Regions from separate parts of the Dactylosporangium cerinum genome, predicted to be linked through region 1. Evidence: riboswitches for the same ligand, from Rfam matches in the RefSeq annotation. Region 1 holds a riboswitch; the other holds the start of a gene.

Evidence for each region. A riboswitch is a leader RNA that binds a small molecule or an ion and turns the genes downstream of it on or off. The one in region 1 is predicted to bind glycine.
Region 2: another riboswitch for glycine. It lies ahead of gcvT (glycine cleavage system aminomethyltransferase GcvT); the one in region 1 lies ahead of gcvP (aminomethyl-transferring glycine dehydrogenase).

What each region holds. Positions count from the first base shown of each region.
Region 1 covers NZ_JBHSIU010000046.1:104,566-109,935, reverse strand. Annotated here, with positions in the region: gene ACFPIJ_RS34295 (chorismate-binding protein) at 1-191, opposite strand, end outside; gene ACFPIJ_RS34290 (DUF5999 family protein) at 324-533, shown strand; gene gcvP (aminomethyl-transferring glycine dehydrogenase) at 555-3,377, opposite strand; glycine riboswitch at 3,453-3,547, opposite strand; gene ACFPIJ_RS34280 (hypothetical protein) at 3,650-4,720, opposite strand; gene ACFPIJ_RS34275 (RNA polymerase sigma factor) at 4,993-5,370, opposite strand, start outside.
Region 2 covers NZ_JBHSIU010000130.1:381,040-386,409, forward strand. Annotated here, with positions in the region: gene ACFPIJ_RS59700 (lytic polysaccharide monooxygenase auxiliary activity family 9 protein) at 1-923, opposite strand, end outside; gene ACFPIJ_RS59705 (sigma-70 family RNA polymerase sigma factor) at 1,243-2,184, opposite strand; glycine riboswitch at 2,329-2,423, shown strand; glycine riboswitch at 2,424-2,534, shown strand; gene gcvT (glycine cleavage system aminomethyltransferase GcvT) at 2,587-3,639, shown strand; gene gcvH (glycine cleavage system protein GcvH) at 3,645-4,004, shown strand; gene ACFPIJ_RS59720 (L-serine ammonia-lyase) at 4,010-5,362, shown strand.

The DNA.
Region 1 (5,370 bases):
ACATCGTTGACGGGAAGTCCGGCGGCGGTGAGGAACGCCGTGAGGATCGACAGCGGGTCCCCGCCGTCGCGGGAATGCCACTCGAGTCGGGAACGCTCCCATAGATGTGGGATGCACGACGAGGCAGACCCGGGAGGGTGAAGCTCCACCAACCCGGGCCGGCACCCGACGACCGGTCCTAATGTGCTCATACGAATGGCGGATTATCCCCGAGTTGTGTCGTGACGTGTTCGGAATTGTGTCGTTGGCCGTAGTAGCGTGCATCCCTGGTCATGTGAACAACCACACAGGCCTCAACTGAACCTCTCAATCGGAGACCCCCGATGCTCTGCCAGCACCAACCATCGTGTCCCTCAGCCGCCGACTCGGACCACGAAGCCGCCAGGATCATGGCCGCGCACCCCGAACAAGGGTGGAGCCTCCTGTGCAACGGCGTGATCATCTTCGAGGACACCGGAGAGCTTCTCCCCGACTGCAGCGTGATCGAACCGCACCGCGGCCCGGCCATGCACGTCCTGGTCCGAGCCGCCTGATTCGTCACCCTCAGTAGTCAGTCACTCCTCGTAGGCTGATGCCGGCGGGCAGGAGCACACCAGGTTCCGGTCGCCGTAGCTGTCGTCGATCCGGCGTACCGGTGGCCAGTACTTCGCCACCGACACGCCGGCCGGATACGCGGCCAGCGACCTCGGGTAGGCGTGCGACCACTCGTCGGCGGTGACGGCCGCGGCCGTGTGCGGCGCATTGCCCAGCGGATTGTCCCCCGCGGGCCACTCACCGGCCGCGACCCGGTCGATCTCCGCACGGATCGCGATCATCGCGTCACAGAACCGGTCCAGCTCCGCGAGGTCCTCGCTCTCCGTCGGCTCGACCATCAGCGTGCCGGTCACCGGGAACGACATCGTCGGGGCGTGGAAGCCGTAGTCGATGAGCCGCTTCGCCACGTCCGCGACACTCACGCCGGTCGCCTTCGTGATCGTGCGCAGGTCCAGGATGCACTCGTGCGCGACGAGGCCCTCGCTGCCGCTGTACAGCACCGGGTAGTGCTCCCGCAGCCGCGCCGCCACGTAGTTCGCCGCGAGGACCGCCGTCGCCGTCGCCTTGGCCAGGCCGTCCGGGCCCATCAGCCGCAGGTACGCCCACGGGATCGGCAGGATCCCCGCCGAACCCCACGGCGCCGCCGACACCGGCCCGACCGGCGCCTGCGCGTCCAGGATCGGGTGCGACGGCAGGAACGCCGCCAGGTGCGCGCGGACCGCCACCGGGCCGACCCCGGGACCGCCACCGCCGTGCGGGATGCAGAACGTCTTGTGCAGGTTCAGGTGCGACACGTCCGCCCCGAACTGCCCCGGCTTGGCATAGCCGAGCAGCGCGTTGAGGTTCGCGCCGTCGACATACACCTGGCCACCCGCCTCGTGCACCTTGGCACACAGGTCGGCGATGCCCGTCTCGTAGACCCCGTGCGTCGACGGATACGTGACCATGATCGCGGCCAGCCGGTCCCGGTGCAGCTCGATCTTCGCCTCGAGGTCGCCGAGGTCCACGTTGCCCAGCTCGTCACACGCCACGACGGCCACGCGCATGCCGGCCATCACGGCGCTGGCCGCGTTCGTGCCGTGCGCGCTGGACGGGATGAGGCACATGTCCCGCTCGGTGTCGCCCCGCGAGTGGTGATACGCCCGGATCGCCAGCAACCCGGCGAGCTCCCCCTGCGAGCCGGCGTTCGGCTGCAGCGACACCGCGTCGTAGCCGGTCACCTCCGCCAGCCACTGCTCCAGGTCGCCGATCAGCTTCCGGTATCCCTGCGTCTGCGACGCCGGCGCGAACGGGTGCACGTTGGCGAACTCGGGCCAGGTGATCGGCTCCATCTCCACGGTCGCGTTGAGCTTCATCGTGCACGAGCCGAGCGGGATCATCCCCCGGTCCAGCGCGTAGTCCTGGTCCGACAGGCGCTTGAGGTACCGCAGCATCGCCGTCTCCGAGCGGTGCGTGCCGAACACCGGGTGCGACAGGAAGTCGCTGGTGCGCCGCAGCTCGGCCGGCACCACGTCGGCGGTGTCCAGCGCCGTCACGTCGACGTGCGACAGGCCGAACGCGGCCAGCACGTCGCGCAGGTGACCGAACGTCGTCGTCTCGTCGCACGCGATCCCGACCCGGTCGGCGTCCACCTGCCGCAGGTTGATCCCACGGTCCGCGGCGGCCTTCGTCACCTGCTCCGCGTTGCCCGGCACGACCGCCGTCACCGTGTCGAAGAACGCGTCGTGCTCCGTGGTGACCCCGCCGGCGCGCAGCCCCGCAGCCAGCCGCACCGCCATGTCGTGGGTGCGCGAGGCGATCCCCCGCAGCCCGTCCGGGCCGTGGTACACCGCGTACATGCTGGCCGTCACGGCGAGCAGGACCTGCGCGGTGCAGATGTTGCTGGTCGCCTTCTCCCGCCGGATGTGCTGCTCACGGGTCTGCAGCGCCAGCCGATAGGCCGGGGCGCCGTCCGCGTCCTTCGACACGCCGACCAGCCGGCCGGGCAGCGTGCGCTCCAGGCCCTTGCGGACCGACATGTACCCGGCGTGCGGCCCGCCGAAGCCCATCGGCACCCCGAACCGCTGAGCGCTGCCGACCGCGACGTCCGCGCCGAACGCACCCGGCTCGCGCAGCAGGCACAGCGCGAGCAGGTCCGCGGCGAACGTGACGATCGCGCCCTTTTCGTGGGCTTCCGCCGTCAGCCGCTCGTAGTCGCGGACCGCGCCGGACGCGCCCGGGTACTGCAGGTGGATGCCGAAGTACTCCTCCGGCCTCTGGTTCCCGGTCAGGTCGGCCACGTGGACGGTGATGCCCAGCGGCTCGGCGCGGGTCCGGATCACCGCGAGGGTCTGCGGCAGGACGTCCTTGTCCACGACGTAGACGTCGGCCTTGACCTTCGACGACCGGCGGGCGAGGGTCATCGCCTCGGCGGCCGCGGTCGCCTCGTCCAGCAGCGACGCACCGGCGACCGGCAGACCGGTCAGGTCCGTGATCACCGTCTGGAAGTTCAGCAGCGCCTCGAGCCGCCCCTGGCTGATCTCCGGCTGGTACGGCGTGTAGGCCGTGTACCACGACGGGTCCTCGAGCACGTTGCGCAGGATGACCGGCGGCGTGTGGGTGCCGTAGTAGCCGAGGCCGATCATGCTGACCAGGGTGCGGTTGGCCGACGCCAGGGCCCGCAGCTCCCCCAGCACCTCGGCCTCGGACGCCGCGAGGGGCAGCGCGAGGGGCTGGTGCCAGCGGATGGAGCCCGGGATGGCGGCCGTCATCAGCGCCTCGACCGAGTCATACCCGACGGTCTTGAGCATCCGGGACTGCTCGTCCGGGGATGGTCCGATGTGCCGGCTGGCGAAATTGGTCATTGGCCACACTCTTTCGGATCCGGGGTCGGGGGTGCGCACGTCCCTCCCCCTCTGTCGTGTGGCCTCCAGAGGTGCCAACCCGTCGCGGTCCTTCTGCCTGAGAGGTTCCGGGGAGGATTTGCCCCTTCGGCGCCGTCCTGGGTGCAGACGGTCTCTCCCGCGCGGGTATTGCCGGCATGCCCAATCTACCAAGTGCCGCGAATCTGACCATGGTCGCTTCTGCGTGGGCGACGCCACAGCGGCTGGTGCGTCCTAGGAAGCTAGGTTATGATTCAGGGGCGGCAGCGGGCGGAGTTCGCGTCCACCATCAGCAGCGAACCGTCGACCGCCTCGAAGTCCTTGCCGGAGAGGCCCTTCAAGGCGTTGAGCTGGTCGTTCTTCCACCGGTCGTCCTGGGTGCCGGAGAAGAACCACGGAGATCCGTTGTCGGAGAGGATCGCGCCGTACTGCTTGAGCGCCTGCGCCACCACGCGGGCCTGAGGAGGGAACTTGGAGATGTCGACGGAAGCCTTCAGCCGGAAGCGGGCGCCCATCGGAGGCAGCGCCGGGTCCGTGGCCGACGAGGCGGCGTGGCGGGCCGGCCAGACATAGGCCTTCTTCGTGCGGGGCGCGGTGAATCGGATCGCGTGGTCGATCCGGCCGGCCGCGACCTCGTCGGCGCGCGGCAGCCCGGCGAGGATCGACAACCCGGCCGCGTCCGCCGACGTCCAGCCGGCCTTGCGCAGGTCGTTGCGGCGCAGGTCGAACACGGCACCCGAGCCGGCCTTCCAGGAGCCGTCCGCGTTCGGGTGGGCGTCGAAGAGCTCGTACGCCTTGCACGCCGCGGTGTCGTGGACGATGACGTGCCGGTCGCCGTCGGCGTTCGGGCCGCCCTCGACGCGGGCGTTGCGCGGGACCGGGTAGGGGCCCTTGTCGCTCTCGTCGGCGTACTCGAAGGTCACCTTGACCGTGGCCTGCCCCGCGCCGACGGTGGTGACCGGGATGCCGAACGGCGCGCCGTCGATGAGCCCCGCGCCGAAGTCGGGATGCGCGTGCGCGGACGCCCCGATGCTGGCCACCCAGGCCGCGGAGTCACGGTGCACGGGCAGCTTCGACACGTCGGCGTGCCAGACGTTGTCCGCGGGAAAGATGGTGCAGCCGGCCTGGGCGGCGCCTGAGGACGCGGCGCCCGATGGGCCGGACGACCCCGGCACGGCGCCGGGCGACAGGCCCTGCGCGCCGGACTCGGCTGACGCACCCGACGGGCCCGTGGCCTTGGCGGCGTCGGCACCTCCGGACGAGCTGCAACCGCTCACGGTCACCGCCACCATCACCATGACCGCCAGCGCGGCACTGCGCCTCATGATCCTCCTCGGGTCGGCCCCCGATCCTCACGGACCAGCCGGGACGATACCCGGACCCGCTGTCCGACTCACCACCCCGTGCCCGAGCGCGGCCACACTCCCCCAACCGCCTCCGGCAGCATCGCGTTGCGGTCCTCGGACTGGACGCGGCCGTTGCCCGCGCTTCCCGAACTGCGGGAAACCGCCACCACCTGGTTGATAGCTGGTGTCCACGAGCCACTCATCAACCAGGTGGTCGCACGATCGATCGAGCCACCGTGACCGGGTGGTGGTCACGGGGGTGTCCGGGGGCGCAGGTGGTGGCGGATGCGGGCGGCCTGGCGGGTGAGGTGGTCGCGTTCCGGGAGGCTCGGGGCGGCGTGGGAGGCTTCGGCGTAGAGGTCGGCGGCGCGGGCCAGGTCGCCGGCGCGTTCGTGCAGGTGGGCCGACACGGCCGTGAAGCGGGGCACGGACGGATCCACGGCCGCCAGAGCCGCCAGGCCCGCCTGCGGGCCGTCGGCCTCGCCGAGGGCCACCGCGCGGTTGAGGCGCACGACGGGGCTGCCGGTCAGGGTGAGCAGCTCGTCGTACCACTCCACGATCTGCACCCAGTCGGTCTCCTCGGCCGAACGGGCGTCGGCGTGCAGGGCGGCGATCGCGGCCTGGGCCTG
Region 2 (5,370 bases), on a different contig from region 1:
CCGGCCGAGGTGATCGTCGCGTTCCAGAACGACGTGATCGTCTGCCCGTTGGCCCAGGTCAGCTTGACCGTCCAGCCGTTCGTGCCGGCGCCGCCGGCGGTCACGGTGACGTTGGCGCCGAAGCCGCCGGCCCACTCGCTGGTCTTGGCGTAGGACGCCGTGCAGCCACCCGGCGGGACGCTGGTGGACCGCGACGGTGACGCCGACGCCGAGGCGGATGCCGACGGGCTGGTGGACCGCGAGGGCGACGCGGACGCGCTGCCGGACGGACCGGGGCCACCGGTGAAGATCACGTCGCTGCAGAAGTAGTACGACTGGTCGAGGTGGCTCGCCTGCCAGATGGTGTACATGACGTGCCGGCCCGTCCGGGAACCGGCGTTGACCTGCGCCTGGTACTGCGGCGCCGGCGCGTACCGGCCGGTGCTGTTGACCAGCTCGAGGCTCGCCCACGTCAACGGCTGGGTGGTCGGGTCGAAGCCCTGCTTCGTGATGTAGATGCGCAGGTAGTCGGCCCCGTGCTGGGCGGCGTCGGTCAGGGTGAGGGTGAAGTTGTTCGGCTTCGTCGCGGCGACCCACGCTCCGACGGTGTCCATGGAGGCGTACCGGCCGTTCTGGGTGCGCCCGCCGCTGCAGGGCTGGCCGTCGGGGATGGCGGCCTGGTGGTTGCCGGCGACGCCCTCGCGGTAGAGGCCGTTCCAGTTCCACATGGTGTCCGGGTTGGCCTGCCAGGCCTGGGCGCACATCGGGTCGGTCTGGGACATGTTCGGGTTCTGGAAGTCGCTGCCCCACCGGGCCCAGCAGCCGTAGTTGCGCGACGGCGGGTCGGTGACCGAGCCGTGCGCGCCGGCGGGACTCTGGGCGACGACGACCGCGGCGGCGGTCGCGGTCAGGACGGCTGCCGCGCCGATGGCGAGGCGTTTCATGTGGGCTGAAAGTTGCACAGGGAGCTCCGTCACGTCGATGCGGGTTTACGTGCATGGCGGCGCCTGCGGCGCAGCTCAGAGGCTGTCCGCGGCGCTGTGCGGCTCCCGCCGACATGATACCCGCGGCATGGATCACGGTGAATGCATCAGGGAAAGTGTTACGGCCTGCGGGGCGCGCCGGTCTCTTGTCTGCGCAGAGCCGATGTGTTCCGAAGGAGATCCAGTGAGCTTGCGACACCTGTCCGCGACGGGCCTCGCCGTCGTCGCGCTGTTCGCCGTGACGGGCTGCGACCCCACCACGCAGACCGGCGCGGCGCCTTCAAGCAGTCCCAGCGCCGGCCCGGCCGGTGCGCAACAACCGGCCGGCTCCGGCGGGCTCGGATCGGCCGCGCCCTCGAAGCCCGTCGCGTCGAAGACGGCAGGCGTGCCGCCGTTCTTCACCACCCTGCCCGCCACACCGAAGCTGACCGGGGCGGCGCCGGCGGGGCTGGTGCGGGGCCGGCGGGGCCAGCAGCGGCAGGCCGGCGAGGAGCCCCTCGGCCGCGGCGAGCCGCCGCGACCGCTCCGAGCACCGTGGGCAGTCCCGGACGTGCCGGGCGATCCGCTTGCGCCACAACGGATCCAGTTCGCCGTCCCAGCCGGATGTGGTGTCCCGCAACGCCGGGCAGCCCGGCGCCGCATCCAGCGCCCGGACCACCGAACGGGCCACGTCCAGCTGCTCCCGCATCCGCTGCACCCGGACCCCGGCGTGCGCCGCGGACAGCTCCAGGGCCTCGGCGACCTCGGCCCGGGTCAGGTGCCCGCCGGCCTCCAGCCACCACAGCGACAGCACCACGCGGAACGCCGGGTCCAGCCACCGGGCCGCCTCGGCGATCTCGCGCTGCTCGGTGTCGAGGACCTGCCGCAGGACGGTGAGCCCGACGAAGTCCGCCGCCGGGTCCTCCCGGTCGTCGCCGGCCGGGTCGTCGGCGCGGCTCAGCCGGGACCGGCGGGCCTCGGCGCGGGCGTCGGCGAGCTGCCGCAACGCGATCGTCACCACCCACGACCGGAACCGTTCCGCCTGCCGCACCCCGGACACGCCCGTCACGACCCGCATCATCGTGTCCTGGACGATGTCGTCGACGTCGAGATCCCGGTCCGCGCCGCGGCCGACGACGGTGTAGACGAGCGGCAGGTAGCGCGCGGCGAGCGCCTCGACGGCGGCCCGGTCCCCGTCACGGGCCGCCGCAACGAGCACCTCGTCGGTCTGTGTCTGCACCATCGCCGATCGCTCCTGCCGCTGCGGTACCTGGTTCGTACCATCCCGCAGACCCTGGCCGGGCACGTGCCATAACACTTTCTGCGACTTGACGCGGCGCCGCGGCGGGTCTTACGGTCCTGGATCACAACCACATATCGCGCTGCACGACCCGCGACGGGAGAGCCCCCGGACACCACCGGGGCGCCGAAGGAGCAACGTTCTCCCCAGAATCTCTCAGGCACAGGTACCGCCGCGGTCAGGCGACTCTGGAAAGTCAGGACGACAGCTGTCCTGCGCCCACGGTGCAAACCGCCCCACGGTGTCTCCCGTGGGCGGTGAAGCTCTCAGGCTCCGATGACAGAGCGGGGAGGCCACCCAGCAGGGGTGCCGTCCGCGACGGCACCCGGACTCAGGGAGCCTCTCGTGACACCGCTGTTCGACGTGCACCGCGATCTGGGTGCCACCTTCACCGACTTCGCCGGCCGGCGCATGCCGCTGCGCTACCGGAGCGAGCTCGCCGAGCATCACGCCGTGCGCCGCGCCGCCGGGTTGTTCGACCTGTCCCACATGGGCGAGCTCGAGGTCACCGGCGCCGACGCGGGCCGGTTCCTCGACCACGCGCTCGTCGGCCGGCTGTCGACGCTGCCGGTCGGGCGCGCCCGATACACCATGCTCTGCCACGACAACGGCGGCGTCCTGGACGACCTGGTCGTCTACCGCCTCGCCGAGCTCCGCTACCTGGTCGTGGCCAACGCGGCCAACACCACGGTCGTCCACGTGATGCTGCGCGAGCACGCCGACGGCTTCGGCGTCGACGTCCGCGACGCGTCGGCCGACTGGGCGCTGATCGCGGTGCAGGGCCCGGCCGCCGCGGCGATGCTCGACCCGGGGCCGTTGCCCTACTACGGGATCCGGGCCTTCGCGGTCGCGGGCCGGGACGTGCTGCTCGCCCGGACCGGGTACACCGGCGAGGACGGCTTCGAGGTGTACTGCCGCCCCGCCGACGCCGTGGCCGTGTGGCGGTCCCTGCTCGACCGCGGCCCGTCTCCCGCGGGGCTCGCCTGCCGGGACACGCTGCGCCTGGAGGCCGGGATGGCGTTGTACGGCCACGAACTGTCCGTCCGGGTGACCCCGCTACAGGCCGGCCTCGAACGGGTCGTCGCCTTCGACAAACGGGACTTCGTCGGCGCCGCCGCCCTGCGCCGCCAGCGCGCCACGGGCGGTTTCGCCACGCTCGTCGGCCTGGTCACCGGCACCCGGCGGGCGCCCCGGGCGGGCTACCCGGTGCTGGCGGAGGGCACCACCGTCGGGGCCGTCACCAGCGGCGCGCTCTCCCCGACCCTCGGCCACCCCGTCGCGATGGCCTACGTCGCGACCGGCTGGTCCGCACCCGGGACCCGGCTCACCGTCGACGTCCGCGGCACCGGCGTCGACGCCCACGTCGTCACGCTGCCCTTCTACTCCTCGCAGAGGTGAGCATCATGTCCGAGATCCCGCCGCACCTGTCCTACACCCGCGACCACGAGTGGCTGCTCGACGGCGTCGTGGGGATCACCGCGTTCGCCGCGTCGTCCCTCGGCGACATCGTGTACGTCCAGCTGCCCGACGTCGGCGCCGCCGTCACCGCCGGGGTGCCCTGCGGCGAGATCGAGTCCACGAAGTCCGTCAGCGACCTCGTCGCCCCTGCCGGCGGCGTCGTGGTCGAGGTCAACCCCCTCCTCGCCGCCGAGCCGGGGCTGGTCAACGAGGACCCGTACGGGCGCGGCTGGCTGTTCCGGCTCAGCGTCGCCGGCACCCCGGACCTGCTCGACGCGACCGCCTACGCCGCACTGGTCGGGTGAGCCCGGTGGCGTTGAGCGCGTTCGACCTGTACTCCGTCGGCATCGGCCCGTCCTCGTCACACACCGTCGGCCCGATGCGCGCCGCCCGCCGCTTCGCGTCCACATTGGACCTTCTCGCGGTCGGGCGGGTGCGGGCGGAGCTGTTCGGCTCGCTCGGCGCCACCGGGCACGGCCACGGCTCCGCGAAGGCCGTCGTCCTCGGCCTGCTCGGCGAGGACCCGGCGACGGTGGACACCGACACCGCCGACGAACGCGTCGCCGCCGTCCGCGACGCCGGCCGGCTGCGCCTGTCCGGTGGTGCCGACATCGCGTTCGACCCGGACGCCGACGTCGTCCTGCACCGCCGCAAGTCGCTGCCCGAGCACCCGAACGGCATGCGTTTCCACGCGTGGGACCCGTCGGGTGCGGTGATCTCGGAGCGCACGTACTTCTCCGTCGGCGGCGGCTTCGTCGTCGGCGACACCGGCGTCGTCGCCGACACCACGGTCCTGCCGCACCCGTTCGCCACCGGCGGCGAGCTGCTCGCCCGGTGCCGGGAACTGTCCCTGCCGGTGAGCGACGTCATGTACGCCAACGAACGCGCCTGGCGCCCCGACGCCGACACCCGCGCCGGCCTGCTGCACCTGTGGGCGGTGATGCAGGCCTGCGTCGAGCGCGGCTGCACCCGGTCCTTCGACGGGGTCCTGCCCGGCGGCCTGCGCGTCCCGCGCCGCGCACCGGCCCTGTTCCGCGACCTGAAGGCCTCCGCCGAAGGCGTCGACCCGCTGAAGGTCCTCGACTGGGTGAACCTCTACGCGCTCGCGGTCAACGAGGAGAACGCCTCCGGCGGCCGGATCGTCACCGCCCCCACCAACGGCGCCGCCGGCATCATCCCCGCCGTCCTGCACTACTACACCCGCTTCGTGCCCGGGGCCACCGACGACGGCGTCGCCCGCTTCCTGCTCACCGCCGCCGCCGTCGGCATGCTCATCAAGGGCAACGCGTCCATCTCCGGCGCGGAGGTCGGCTGCCAGGGCGAGGTGGGGTCGGCGTGCGCGATGGCCGCCGCCGGGCTGTGCGAGGTCCTCGGCGGCACCCCGGAACAGGTCGAGAACGCCGCCGAGATCGGCCTCGAACACAACCTCGGCCTCACCTGCGACCCGGTCGGCGGCCTCGTCCAGATCCCGTGCATCGAGCGCAACGCCATCGCGTCGGTGAAGGCCATCAACGCCGCGCGGCTCGCGCTCAACGGCGACGGCAACCACAAGGTCACCCTCGACAAGGCCATCCGCACCATGCGCGACACCGGCCGCGACATGTCCGTGAAGTACAAGGAGACCGCCCGTGGCGGCCTCGCGGTGACGGTGATCGAATGCTGAGGCCCGGG